Regions from separate parts of the Streptomyces sp. NPDC048483 genome, predicted to be linked through region 1. Evidence: riboswitches for the same ligand, from Rfam matches in the RefSeq annotation. Region 1 holds a riboswitch; the other holds the start of a gene.

What was found. A riboswitch is a leader RNA that binds a small molecule or an ion and turns the genes downstream of it on or off. The one in region 1 is predicted to bind ZMP and ZTP.
Region 2: it holds a riboswitch for ZMP and ZTP, as region 1 does, so the genes downstream of both, glyA (serine hydroxymethyltransferase) here and AB0D04_RS31130 (bifunctional 5,10-methylenetetrahydrofolate dehydrogenase/5,10-methenyltetrahydrofolate cyclohydrolase) in region 1, are expected to answer to the same signal.

What each region holds. Positions count from the first base shown of each region.
Region 1 is NZ_JBEZJZ010000082.1:17,560-24,596, reverse strand. Features, by position in the region: gene AB0D04_RS31145 (hypothetical protein) at 1-358, opposite strand, end outside; gene AB0D04_RS31140 (FUSC family protein) at 649-2,796, shown strand; gene AB0D04_RS31135 (rod shape-determining protein) at 3,035-4,090, shown strand; gene AB0D04_RS31130 (bifunctional 5,10-methylenetetrahydrofolate dehydrogenase/5,10-methenyltetrahydrofolate cyclohydrolase) at 4,121-5,005, opposite strand; ZMP/ZTP riboswitch at 5,121-5,208, opposite strand; gene AB0D04_RS31125 (TetR/AcrR family transcriptional regulator C-terminal domain-containing protein) at 5,263-6,048, opposite strand; gene AB0D04_RS31120 (FAD-dependent monooxygenase) at 6,229-7,037, shown strand, end outside.
Region 2 is NZ_JBEZJZ010000011.1:9,077-16,113, forward strand. Features, by position in the region: gene AB0D04_RS08300 (hypothetical protein) at 1-821, opposite strand, end outside; partial or broken gene AB0D04_RS08305 (hypothetical protein) at 926-1,220, shown strand; gene AB0D04_RS08310 (hypothetical protein) at 1,384-1,812, shown strand; gene AB0D04_RS08315 (glutathionylspermidine synthase family protein) at 1,831-3,021, shown strand; gene rocD (ornithine--oxo-acid transaminase) at 3,105-4,316, opposite strand; ZMP/ZTP riboswitch at 4,407-4,507, shown strand; gene glyA (serine hydroxymethyltransferase) at 4,552-5,826, shown strand; gene trpS (tryptophan--tRNA ligase) at 5,903-6,916, shown strand.

The DNA.
Region 1 (7,037 bases):
TCACCGGGAAGCCCTTGTCGGCGTTGCGCTTGTCGTAGTACTCCGGCGGCGCCCACACCCATACCTTCCCGGTGAACCCCGACTTGGGGCCGTGCAGGGTGGTCACGCCTATCGGGGTGCTCTCGCCGGCCCCGCCCACCCGGCTCTCCTCCGCGAAGCTGATCGGATGCGTGGGGAACCGCACCAGCGACCGCTTCCCCTTCTGCGGCGCCGTGGCATGCGTGGCGGTGCCCGGACCGGGGTCGGCGAAGCGTACCGGGGCCGCCGACGTGGCCGCGCCGGTGCCGCAGCCGGCCGTACAGACGAGAACGGTCAGGGTGATCAGGGCGATCACCGGGGTGAACAGGGCTTTGCGCACGACGCTTTCTCCTTGCCGGACCGGCCGGGAGACGTCCCGGCCGGCCAGCAAGAGGGGAGGGTGCCGCGAAAAGGTTTCCTCCGGGAGGTGTCGGATTGGTCGCACTGGATGTTCGGAATCCGGGCGTACCGTCCTGACCTGGGACTTTTCCGTGTGGAGGAAGGCGGGTTTACCGGTATTTTCCCGGTACGGGGCATCGCGTACGGGTGCGGAGCCGCGCTGCTGCGCCCGGAAAACAAACCGGCACCGGCCACTCCGGAACCCCCGTCCCCTGACCGTATTCTCTCGCTATGACCTGGTCGCGTGCGCTGAAGGAGACCGCCCGCTCCGGGCTGACCATCGAGCGGGCCAAGCTCACGCCGGTGATCGCGGTGCGCGGTGCGGTCGGTGTCGCCGTCGTCGTCGGGCTGTGTCTGTGGCGCGGTGACCCCGCCCTTGCGGTCTCCTCCGCGTTCGGCGCCTTCGCCTCGGGACTCGTCACCTTCCAGCGCAGCATGCGGCCCCGGCCGGTCCTGGCGCTCGCGGTCGCCGCGGCACTGGCCGTCTCCACCTTCCTCGGCTATCTCACCGCCGCCCATCTCCTCGGCTTCGTCCTGCTGCTCGCCGGCTGGAGCCTGCTGGCGGGTATGGCCTGGGCGATCGGCCCGGTCTCCGGTCTGGCCGGCACCCTGACCGTGGCGATCATGCTGGTCACCGTCACTCTGCCGACGTCCGTGCTGGGCGCCCTGCAGCACGCCGCCCTGATCTTCTTCGGCGGTCTTGTCCAGGCCACGCTCATCGTCGTGTTCCCCGTACGGCCCTGGGGCGTGCAGCGCGACGCCCTCGCCGATGCGCTGGCCGCCGAGGCCGACTACGCGCGGCGCCTGCGGCACGACCCGGTGGCGCCCTTCGACCCGGCGCCCCTGATGGACGCCCGCCTCGCGTCCGAGGTGACGCCGCGTCAGGCCCGGCGCCGCCCCGTCCAGCTGCACGGCCCCCGCGGTCTGGCCGAACGGGTCCGGCCCGTCCTTGCCTCACTCGCCGACCCGGTCGTCGGCGCCCCGATGGAGGGCCCCGAACGCGATCGCGTCCGCGACCTCCTCCAGGCCGCGGGCACCGTCCTGGACGCCGTCGCCCATGCCGTACGGCACGCCGGCCCCGTCCGTCTGCCGCCCGAGGCGATGGCCACCCTGGAGGTCCCCGCCTCCGGCCCGATGCTCCAGGGCGCCGCCCGGCGCTCCGCCTACCGCCTGATCTCCCTGCTCGCCGATGCCGTCGAACTCACCGACGAGCCCGTCCGGGCCACCCGCCCCACTACCGAAGCCGAACGCGGTCATCTGCTGCGCCCCAGTGTTCCCCGGCTCGTCCCGGTTGCCCTGCGCGCCCTGCACCGCGAGGCCCGCTGGTCCTCCCACATCTTCCGGCACGCCCTGCGCGTCAGCGCCGTGGCCTCCTTGGGCTACCTCCTGGGCACCGTCCTCCCCTTCGGCCACGGCTACTGGGCGCCGCTGACCTCTGTCATGGTGATGCGCCCCGACTTCGCCCAGACCTACTCCCGCGGCGTGGCCCGCTTCAGCGGCACCCTGGTGGGCGTGGGCGTCAGCGGCGCCCTGATGGCGCTGGCCCATCCGAGCCTCTATCTGAGCGCCGGACTCGCCGTCATCTGCGTCTTCCTGATGTACCTGCTGATGCGCACCGGCGTCTCGGTCACCTCGGCCTGCGTGGCCGGCTATGTCATCTTCCTGCTGGGCATCGCCGGCGAAGGCTGGGAACAGACCGTCCAGGAACGCATCGTGCTCACCCTCCTCGGCGGGCTCCTCGCGATGCTCTCGTACGCGCTGTTCCCCGCCTGGGAAACACCCAAGCTGCGCGACCGCCTCGCCGATTGGCTGGCGGCCAACGGCCGTTACGCGCTGGCCGTGCTGGACCGTTTCGCCCGGCCCGCCGAACGCCGTCCCCGGCACGTCCGCGAGGCCCTTCTGGATGCCCGCGCGGCCCGCGTCGCCTGGGAGGAGAGCGAGGCCCGCGCCGAAAAGGAACCCGTACGTCACCGCGGCCTCTCCCGTACCTCGGCCACCGCCGCCGGTTCCGCCCTCGCCACCATGGCCCGGGTCACGATGATCATGGAGGCCCATCTCCCCGACAAGGACGCCGAACCGTCCCCCGGCGCCGCTGCCTTCGCCGCCGAACTCCGCCCCTCTCTGGAGCGCGCCGCCCGTGCCGTACGGGACCGTGACCGGCTGGACTTTTGTGCGCTGCGCGCCGTATGGGAGCGGTGGGACGCCGAATCCGAGAGCCAGGGCGTCGCACTGCGCGCCGCGGATCTGCTCCTGGACGCCCTCGACGATCTCGCCGAGGCGCTGTCCAGGAGGCGGGGCGGCCGCAACCGGGCGGCACGCCCGGACTCGGACAAAACATCGGCGAGGGGCGTGGAAGGAACCATTCCGCCCGCCCAGTAGTCTTGTTGGGTGTCCGCAATGAACGCCAATCGATGCCAATAGGCGCCTTTGCCTTTGGTGAGCTATTGGTTCCGTCTGCGCCGCAATGCCCGAAGATCGTCACCCAGTCGAGAGAGCACCCGGTCTCCCCATGGCGTCCAGCACCACATCGAGAGTGTCGTCCGGCAAGTCCGCCGAAGGCTCCGCGGAAAGGCCTGCCGAGAGATCCGTCGCCAAGTCCCCCGGTAAGTCGGGCGGTATGTACGACATCGGCATCGACCTCGGCACCGCCAACACCCTGGTCTACGCCCGCGGCAAGGGCGTGGTGCTGAACGAGCCGTCCGTCGTTGCCGTCAACGCCGCCGGCGAGGTCATCGCCGTCGGCTCGGAGGCGAAGCGGACCATCGGCCGCACCCCCTCCGGGATCACCGCGATGCGCCCCCTGCGGGAAGGCGTCATCGCCGACTTCGAAGCCGCCGAGCAGATGCTGCGCGCCCTGATGAAGAAGGCCCTGCCCAGCCGCCGGTTCGCCCGGCCGCGCGTGGTCATCTGTGTCCCCTCCGGCATCACCGGCGTCGAGTGCCGCGCGGTCATCGACTCCGCCCGCGGCGCCGGCGCCCGCGAGGTCCACCTCATCGAGGAGCCGATGGCCGCCGCGATCGGCGCCGGCCTCCCCGTCGAAGAACCCGTCGGCTGCATGGTGGTGGACATCGGCGGCGGCACCACCGAGGTCGCCGTCGTCTCCATGGGCGGCCTGGTCACCGCCCGGTCCGTACGCGTTGCCGGCGACGCCCTCGACGCCGCCATCGCCGCCCACATCAAGAAGAAGCACGCCCTGACCATCGGCGAACGCACCGCCGAGGACATCAAGATCGCCATCGGCTCGGCCGCCCCGACCCCGATCGGGCCCCAGAGGGACGGCGCGCCCGAACGCCGCACCTCCTTCACCGTCCGCGGCCGCGACCACATCAGCGGCCTGCCCCGCATCCAGGAAGTCACCGAGGAGGAAATCCGCGACGCCCTCACCGAACCCGTCGACGCCATCGTCCGCGCCGTCCACCACACCCTCGACGCCTGCCCGCCGGAACTCTCCGGCGACATCATCGAGCGCGGCATCGCCCTGACCGGCGGCGGCGCCCTGCTGCGCGGCCTGGACCGGCGACTGCACCAGGAAATGGGCGTCCCGGTGACGGTCGCCGATCAGCCGCTGGACTGCGTCGTCAACGGCACCGCCAAGTGCGTCGACGAATTCGCCGCGCTGCACGGGCTGCTGACGGGCGCGAAGGACCGGCCGCGGAAGGCGGTGCGGCTGTAGCGGGCGCCGCGCGGTGGCGGGACGGGCGGCCTACCGGGATACGGCTGCGGGGGCCGCCGCGGCGTCGGGTCCGGCTGCGGCCTCGATGCCCAGCTGCCGGACGGCCGCATCGGCCGTCTGCTCCAGCAGCACGGCAATGGTCATCGGTCCGACGCCGCCCGGCACCGGGGTGATCAGGCTCGCGCGCGCACTGGCGGACGCGAAGTCGACATCCCCCACGTTCCCGGGGTTGTAGCCGGCATCGATCACCACCGCCCCCGCCTTGATGTCCGCACCCTGGATGAACCGGGGCCGCCCGACCGCCGCGACCAGCAGATCGGCCTCCCGTACGACCGAGCCCAGGTCGGCGGTCCGCGAATGGCAGTACGTCACCGTCGCGTCGCGCCCGAGCAGCATCATCCCCACCGGCTTGCCGAGAATCGCACTCCGGCCGACAACGACCGCCCGCTTGCCCGCGGGATCGACGCCGTACTCGTCCAGCAGCCGCATGATGCCGCCGGGCGTACAGGACGCAAAGCCGCCCGGCAGCCCGAAGCTCATCGTGGCGAACGAGTGCGTCGTCACCCCGTCGACGTCCTTCTCCGGCGCGATGGCCTCGAAGGCGGCCCGCTCATCGATGTGCGGCCCGACCGGATGCTGCAGCAGAATCCCGTGCACCCCGGGATCCCCGGACAGCTCCGTGAGGGCGCCGACCAGCTCTTCGGTGGTGGTCGCGGCCGGCAGTTCGAGGTGCCGCGACCGGATCCCGGCCTTCGCACACCGGGAACGCTTCATCCGGACGTAGGTCACCGACGCGGGATCCTCGCCCACCAGCACGGTTGCCAGACACGGTGTGACGCCGGTCTGCTCCGTGAGGGATGCCGCGACGGCCGCACTCCGGTCGACGATCCGGCGGGCAAGGTCACGCCCGTCCATGAGTTGGGCGCCGTGCGCCGGCGTGTGCGGCTGGTTCGGGGACTGGTTCTGGAGACGGTTCTGGTGCTGGTTGTGGGACCGGGCCTGGGACACGGGCTGCTCCTGCGCGCTGGCTGCGGGTCGCCCAGGCGCACGGCAGTGACGGGGTCCGTCGGGCCGCTCCCCGGTGGTGCTCCACCTCAGCGCCAGTCACGGCCCGGTAACCAGGGTAGCGGGCATGGCGGGACGGGCCGCGGGACGGGCCGCGGGGCGGGACGTCACCGATGGTCGTTCGGCCGGTGCTCTGCCTGCGCCCGCCGCGCGATATATGTCTCCAGGCCGTCCAGGATGCGCTCCAGTCCGAACTCCAGGGCCTGGTCGCGGGAGTTGGTGTCCTCGGCGGACGCGAGGGCCGCGGTGAGGGCCGGGAACCGGTCGGTGCGCCCAACGAGCAGTTCGTTCAGGAGCCCGCTCATCACCTGCTCCGGCTCCTTCGCCTGCGCGCTGCCCAGCCCCAGTGACGCCGACACCTGTGTGATGGCCCGGACATGGCCGGTCACGATGACCACGGCGTCCAGCCGCTCGCTGCCGTGGAGGCCGGTGTCCGCGAGCGCGCCGATGGCGCGTTCGGCCCAGCCGAGCTCGTTGGGTCCCATGATGCGCGGGCCGGTGGTCGCGTCCAGGAGCCAGGGGTGGCGCCGGAAGGCCGCCGCGAGCTGCTCGGCCCACGTGCGCAGCGCGCTCCGCCAGTCGCCCGGGGCGCCGCCGGCCAGGGTCGGCGGCTCGCCCATGGCCGTGTCGATCATGAGCGCGACCAGCTCCGTCTTGCCCGGGACGTACCGGTACAAGGACATCTTGGTGAAGTCCAGTTCGCCCGCGACCCGTTGCATGGAGACCGCCCCGAGCCCACCGAGGTCGGCGACGGCCATGGCCGTACGGGTGATCCGCTCCAGGCTCAGCGCCGGTTTGGGGCCACGGCTGGGCCGCTCACGCCCGCCCCACAGCAGCTCCACGCTGCCCGCCTGATCCCCGAACACGCTGGTCTTCTCGTCGTCTTCAGCCACCTCCGCATACTAAAACTGTTTCCGGGGTACACAAATAAGTGTCCGTCGGATACAGTTTCTTCTGTCACCGTCCGCCGCGACGGACCGCTCGACATGGGGGAGTGCGAAATGACGCATCCGCATCCGCAGACGCAGACGCAGCGAACGACGACGGCCGGGCGGCCGGTCGGCGGGCAGACGGTGCTGATCTCGGGGGCGAGCGTGGCGGGCCCGGCCCTGGCCTGCTGGCTCGCGCATTACGGATACCGCCCCACCGTGATCGAGGTGGCCCCCGCCCTGCGCGGTGGCGGCTATGCGGTCGACTTCCGCGGGGCGGCGCACCTGTTCGTACTGGAGCGCATGGGCCTGCGGGAAGAGCTCGAACGCCGGGCCACGGGCGGCAGCCCCATGGCCTTCATCGATTCCCGGGGCCGCCAACTGGCCGCAATGCCACCGGAGTTCGCGGGAGGCGAGCTGGAAATCCTCCGTTCGGACCTCTCCCGCATCCTCTACGACCACAGCCTGTACACCGCCACCGCCACCGCCACCGCCGCTTCCCCCTCCGCTTCCACCGAGTACCTCTTCGGCGACTCCCTGACGTCCCTGACCGAGGCCGAGGACGGCGTCCACGTCACCTTCGAACGGGGCGCGCCGCGCACCTTCGACCTTGTGGTCGGTGCGGACGGCCTGCATTCCACGGTCCGTCGGTTGGCCTTCGGCCCGGAGGAGGAATTCGTCAGCCGGCTCGGCTACTACGTCGCCGGCTGGGACCTGCCGGCCGACGCCTCCGGCCTCGCCGCTCGGCCGCTGGGCTACTCCGAGCCCGGCCGGCTGGCGTCCGTAGGGCGCACCACCCGGCGCACCGGCGAACCGGGCTACACCGGCGAGACCTTCTGCGTCTTCGCCTCCGAACACGAGCTGTCCTACGACCGACGCGACCCGCAGTCCCAGAAGAAGGCGATAGCCGAGGCGTACGCCGGAGGCGGCTGGCGCACGCCCGAGCTGATCGA
Region 2 (7,037 bases), on a different contig from region 1:
GCCTCCCCGAACCGCGCCAGGGCCAGCGCCCCCGCCACCGCCAAAGCGAAGCCGGTCACCGCCAGGGGTGCCAGGCCCGCGCGGGTGCGGTCGCCGAGCCACACCACGCCGACCACGGCGGGGCCGATGGTCTCGCCGATCACCATGGCTGCCGTGGCGGTGGTGACCGAGCCGCACTGGAAGGCGGAGGTCAGCAGGAGGAAGGCGGCGCCGCCGCCGATCAGCAGGGCGTAGGTCGCGGGGTTGGTGAGGAGGGCGGCCGGTGCGAAGTCGTCGATGAGGCGGACGGCGACCTCCACCACGCCGAAGCCGAGGCCCGCGCCCAGCCCGAGTACCGCCGCGCGCGCCCGGTCCGGGAGGCGGCCGGCCAGGGCGCCGGAGGCGAGGACGGCGAGCGCGAAGAGCAGTGCCGCGGCGCGGAGTTCGGTGGTGCCCCGTAGGTGGCCCTCCGTGCCGGAGGCGAGGCCCAGCAGCGCGAGACCACCGCAGACCGTCCCCACCGCGGCCCACTCGGCGCGGCGGAGCCGGCTGTGCAGCACCGGGGCCGCGACCACCGCCGTCACCGCGAGCGTGGCCGCCAGCGCCGCCCCGACCACGTAGATCGGCAGCGCCCGCAGCGCCACCAGCTCCAGAAGGAAGCCGACGCCGTCCAGGGCGAGGCCGAGCAGATAGCGCCACTGGGTGAGCACCCGCAGCAGCAGGCGCGGGTCCACGCCGGATCCGGTGCCGGGCGTGGTGGTCCGGGCCGCGACGGCCTGGAAGACGGAGGCGGTACCGAAGCACACAGCGGAAGCCGGCGCACAGATCATCCCGAGGACCATGAACCGACTTTGACATCCTCCGCCCCGTAAAACGGGGCGGAATCCCATTCGAGCTACGGTGCGGCTCGGCGGGTGGTTGACGCTTCAGCGCCTGCCCAACGGCGGTCGCCGTCGACGCCGCCTACACCAGCAAGTGGGGCGCCCAGCACTGGACCCGTCCCCTGACCGGCACCAAGCGCGCGATGACCCGCCACGACGCGGCAAGCATCGCGATCGGAAGGCGCGCCCTGGGGCACCCCAGAGCGTGCGGGAAACCGCCCACGTGTCACCGGGTCACGGACACGATCCGTGCGCGCCGGACACGACGAGAACGTGGTGGACCAGAGCGCCCCACACCGTTCGGGGCGTTCGGCTGAGCATGAGCTCTGGCATCAGGACTCACTCCCGCTCAGTCTGTAGGAACGGTCGGAAAACCAGGGAGGAGTCGGAAACCGGGGGAGGGTCGCTTCTGGTGAGTGGGGGCGGCCCCCTACGCTGGCCCCATTCGGATTCCGGGCAGTGTCTGCGGACAAGCGTCTGGTTGACGACGAGAGTTGACGGCAAAAACGGGGGAAGGTGCGCAATGGCGGACAAGGCGCGTCGGCGACTGCGGTCGAGCACGGTGATCCTGGGCGGGATGGGCGCGCTGGCCGCCGCTCTCACCTCCTGCGGATCGGAGCCGGACAAGCGCTGCGTGGACCGCAACAGCTATGACGCGATCAACGGGTATCGCGTCGTCGATGCCAAGAACTGCTCCGGTGGCGGGTCGAGCAGTGGCAGCACCAGCAGTGGCGGCACCAGCAGCGGCTCGTACGGACAGAGCGGCCGCAACGGCGGGCTCGGTAAGCAGAAGCAGTCCACGGACGGTCAGTGGTACTACGGGCCGGACAAGACGAGCGGCCGGTTCGCCGACAACGGAACGTTCAGCAAGGCCCAGGCCGTCGACCGGGGCGGCTTCGGCTGCTCGGGTTCGGGCGGCTCGGGCGGCTCGCACGGCCGCATCGGCGGCTGAGCGGGCACGGTCGCAGACATGCAACGGCACACCATTGAGCCGCGCCCCGGCTGGCAGGAGACCGTCGAGGCTCAGGGGCTGATCTACCCGCTCACCCGCTATCCGGACGACTCGCTGCGCCCGTACTGGGACGAGAGCGCCTACTACGCGTTCTCGCTGCCCGAGGTGGAGGCGCTGGAGGACGTCGTCGAGGAGCTGCACGGGATGTGTCTGGCGGCCGCCGCGCACATCGTGGCGGAGAAGCGGTTCGGCGACCTGGGGATCGAGGATCCGCGGCTGGCCGCGCTGGTGGCCGAGTCGTGGCGGCGGCGGGACGAACTCCCCTCCGTATACGGGCGGTTCGACCTGCACTACGACGGCAGCGGCCCGGCCAAAATGCTGGAGTACAACGCCGATACGCCGACCTCGCTGGTCGAGGCGGCGAGCCCGCAGTGGTTCTGGATGGAGGAGCGCTTTCCCGGCGCCGACCAGTGGAACTCGCTGCACGAGCGGCTGGTGGCGGCCTGGAAGCGGCAGGCGGCCCTGCTGCCGCCGGGCGCGCCGCTGCACTTTGCGCACTCGGCGGGCGATGAGCTCGGCGAGGATCTGATGACCGTCGCCTATCTGGAGGAGACGGCGCAGCAGGCCGGCCTGGAGACCGTCGCGATCTCCATGGAGGACATCGGCTGGGACCGGCTCTCGGGCCGCTTCGTCGACCAGCGGCTGCGGTTCATCCGGTCCTGTTTCAAGCTCTACCCGTGGGAGTGGCTGGCCACCGACGCCTTCGGCCCGTATGTCCAGGACACCCTCGACAACGGCGGCGGCACCGGCTCCACCCTCTGGATCGAGCCGGCCTGGAAGATGCTGCTGTCCAACAAGGCGCTGCTGGCGGTGCTGTGGGAGCTGTTCCCCGGGCATCCGAATCTGCTGCCCGCGTATCTGGACGGGCCGCGCGAGCTGGCGCATACGAAGGGGTACGTGGCCAAGCCGCTGCTGGGGCGGGAGGGCGAGGGCGTCACGCTGCACGAGCCGGGCGCGGAGCCGGTGCTGCGCGGGCCCGAAGACCCCTGCTGCTACCAGGAGTTGGCGCCGCTGCCGGACTTCGACGGGAACCGGGTGGTGCTCGGGGCCTGGGTCGTCGAGGACGAGGCGGCGGGGCTGGGGATCCGGGAGTCGGCGGGGCCGGTGACGGATGAGTACGCGCGGTTCCTGCCGCATGTGATCCTCTGAGCCGGATGCCGGATGCCGGATGCCGGATGCCGGATGCCGGATGCCGGATGCCTGATGCCTGATCCGGCGCCCCGCGCCCGGGGCTACGCCTCCAGCGCGCCCCGCAGCTGGTCGAGTCCCCAGTCCAGGTCCTCCTTGCTGATCGTCAGCGGCGGCGCGATCCGGATCGTGGCGCCGTGGGTGTCCTTGACCAGCACCCCGCGCGCCATCATCCGCTCCGCGACCTCCCGCCCGGTGCCGCGCGACGGATTGATGTCCACGCCCGCCCACAGCCCGCGCCCGCGCACCGCGTCCACCGCGCCGCCGCCCACCAGCGGCGCCAGCTCGCCGTGCAGATGCTCACCCAACTCCGTTGCCCGCGCCTGGAGTTCACCGGTCCGCAGGATCGCGATGACCTCCAGCGCCACCGCGCACGCCAGCGGATTCCCGCCGAAGGTCGAGCCGTGCTCGCCCGGCGCGAAGACGCCCAGCACCTCGCGGGAGGACACCACGGCGGACACCGGCACCACACCTCCGCCCAGCGCCTTGCCGAGCACATACATGTCCGGCACCACGCCCTCGTGCTCGCACGCGAAGGTCCGCCCCGTACGGCCGAGCCCGGACTGGATCTCGTCGGCGATGAACAGCACGTCCCGGGCACGGGTCAGCTCCCGTACGCCCGCCAGATAGCCCGGCGGCGGCACCAGCACGCCCGCCTCGCCCTGGATCGGCTCCAGGAGGACGGCGACGGTGTTCTCGTCGACGGCCGCCTCCAGCGCGGCCGGATCGCCGTACGGAACGATCTCGAAGCCGGGGGTGTACGGGCCGAAGCCGGCGCGGGCCTCCTCGTCCGTGGAGAAGGAGACGATGGTCGTCGTCCGGCCGTGGAAGTTGTTGTCCGCGACGATGATCTTCGCCCGGCCGTCCGGGACGCCCTTGACCTGGTAGCCCCACTTACGGGCCGTCTTCAGCGCCGTCTCGACCGCCTCGGCGCCGGTGTTCATCGGCAGGACGAGTTCCATTCCGCACAGCTCGGCCAGCTGCGTACAGAAGTCGGCGAACCGGTCGTGGTGGAAGGCGCGCGAGGTCAGGGTGACCCGCTCCAGCTGCGCGGCGGCCGCACGGAGCAGCCGGCGGTTGCCATGGCCGAAATTCAGCGCCGAATACCCGGCGAGCAGATCCAGATAGCGCCGCCCCTCCACGTCCGTCATCCAGGCACCCTCGGCGCTGGCCACAACGACCGGCAGCGGGTGGTAGTTGTGCGCGCTGTGGGCATCGGCGGCGGCTATCGCGCGTGCCGTTTCCGTGGACGTCACCAAAGGCTCCGTTTCGGTAAGGCGGGTGCCGGTGCCGGTACGGCAGGGCACTCGGCGCCCCTTTCCATTGTCACGCTGGCTAGACTTTGCTCCGCACACCGTGACTGGCGTACGGGGAACCGACCCCGAGGGAGCGGTGTGCGGCCGCAGCAGCGGCCTTCACGAGGTGTCGCCCCGCCTGGGCACCCCGGGACCCGACCGGACCACCGATCGCACGCCCCGGAGGAATCACCTCATGACGCTTCCCCTTTCCCATCCGCACCTCGGTGCCGCCGATCCCGAACTGGCCGCGCTCGTCGGCGCCGAGGAACGGCTCCAGGCCGACACCCTGCGCCTGATCCCCAGCGAGAACTACGTATCGGCCGCCGTTCTCGAGGCCACCGGCACCGTCCTGCAGAACAAGTACAGCGAGGGGTACGCGGGCCGTCGCTACTACGAAGGCCAGCAGAACATCGACCGCGTCGAGACCCTGGCCGTCGAGCGCGCCAAGGCCGTCTTCGGCGTCGAGCACGCCAATGTCCAGCCGTACTCCGGCTCGCCCGCCAACCTCGCCGCCTACCTCGCCTTCGCCGAGCCCGGCGACACCGTGCTGGGCATGGCGCTGCCGATGGGCGGCCACCTCACCCACGGCTGGGGCGTCTCGGCGACCGGGAAATGGTTCAACGGCGTCCAGTACGGCGTCCGCGCGGACAGCGGCCTCATCGACTTCGACGAGGTGCGCGACCTCGCCCGCAAGGAACGCCCGAAGATCATCTTCTGTGGCGGTACGGCCGTGCCCCGCACCATCGACTTCGCCGCCTTCGGCGAGGTCGCCCGCGAGGTCGACGCCGTACTCGTCGCCGACATCGCGCACATCGCCGGCCTGATCGCGGGCGGCGCGCACCCGTCCCCGGTACCGCACGCGGACGTCATCTCCACGACCACCCACAAGACCCTGCGCGGGCCCCGCGGCGCCCTGCTGATGTCCCGCGCCTCGCACGCCAAGGCCATCGACAAGGCCGTCTTCCCCGGCCTCCAGGGCGGCCCGCACAACCACACCACCGCCGCCATCGCCGTCGCGCTGCACGAGGCGGCCGCCCCGTCCTTCCGCGACTACGCGCACGCCGTCGTCGCCAACGCCAAGGCGCTCGCCGAGGCGCTGCTGGCGCGCGGCTTCGACCTGGTCTCCGGCGGTACGGACAACCACCTGGTGCTGATCGACCTGACGTCCAAGGACGTCCCGGGCAAGGTCGCCGCCAAGGCCCTGGACCGCGCCGGGATCGTCGTCAACTACAACACCGTCCCCTTCGACCCCCGCAAGCCCTTCGACCCGTCCGGCATCCGGATCGGTACGCCGTCGCTCACCTCCCGCGGACTGGGTACGGACCTGATGCCGCAGGTCGCCGAGTGGATCGACCGCGGTGTGGCGGCCGCGGGGACAGGTGACGAGGCGGCGCTGGCGGCGGTCCGGGACGAGGTCGCGGAGCTGATGGCGGCCTATCCGGCACCGGGGCTGCCGGCGGCCGGCTGACGACCGGCCGGCCGCCGGATGACGGCCGGCCGACCATCCGTCGGGGAGCACACCCGGACCTGAGACAATCGGTGCCATGGCTTCCGAACGTCCGCGTGTGCTCTCCGGCATTCAGCCCACCGCCGGCTCCTTCCACCTCGGCAACTACCTCGGCGCAGTCCGCCAGTGGGTGGCGCTGCAGGAGTCCCACGACGCCTTCTACATGGTCGTCGACCTGCATGCGATCACCGTCCCGCAGGACCCGGCCGAGCTGCGCGCCAACACCCGGCTGGCCGTCGCCCAGCTGCTGGCGGCCGGCCTCGACCCGGAGCGCTGCACCCTCTTCGTCCAGAGCCATGTCCCCGAGCACGCCCAGCTGGCCTGGGTCATGAACTGCCTCACCGGCTTCGGCGAGGCGGGCCGGATGACGCAGTTCAAGGACAAGTCGGCCAAGCAGGGCGCCGACCGCGCCACCGTCGGCCTGTTCACGTACCCGATCCTGCAGGTCGCCGACATCCTCCTGTACCAGGCCAACGCGGTGCCGGTCGGTGAGGACCAGCGTCAGCACATCGAGCTCACCCGTGACCTCGCCGAGCGTTTCAACGGCCGTTACGGCGAGACCTTCACCCTGCCTGCGCCGTACATCCTCAAGGAGACGGCGAAGATCTACGACCTGCAGGACCCGTCGATCAAGATGAGCAAGTCGGCGTCCACCCCCAAGGGCCTGATCAACCTCCTCGACGAGCCCAAGGCGACCGCCAAGAAGATCAAGAGCGCGGTGACGGACACCGACACGGTGATCCGCTACGACACCGAGAACAAGCCGGGCGTCTCCAACCTCCTCACCATTTACTCCAGCCTCACCGGCACCTCCGTCGCGGAGCTGGAGCGGCAGTACGAGGGGAAGATGTACGGCGCCCTCAAGACCGACCTCGCCGAGGTGATGGTCGATTTCGTCACACCGTTCCGGGACCGTACGCAGGAATATCTGGACGACGCCGAGACGCTGGACGCGGTCCTGGCCAAGGGTGCGGAGAAGGCCCGTTCGGTGGCCGCCGAGACCCTCGCCACCACCTATGACCGGCTCGGATTCCTGCCGGCCAAGCACTGAGCGGACCGCCCGCGGGACCTGCCACGGCCGGTCCCGCGGGCGGTGCGGCGGGCGGTCCGTCACCGGGAGGGCCGCATTGTCCGCAAGTAACAGGACCGAGGTCGCGCCCCGCGGCGGGCGC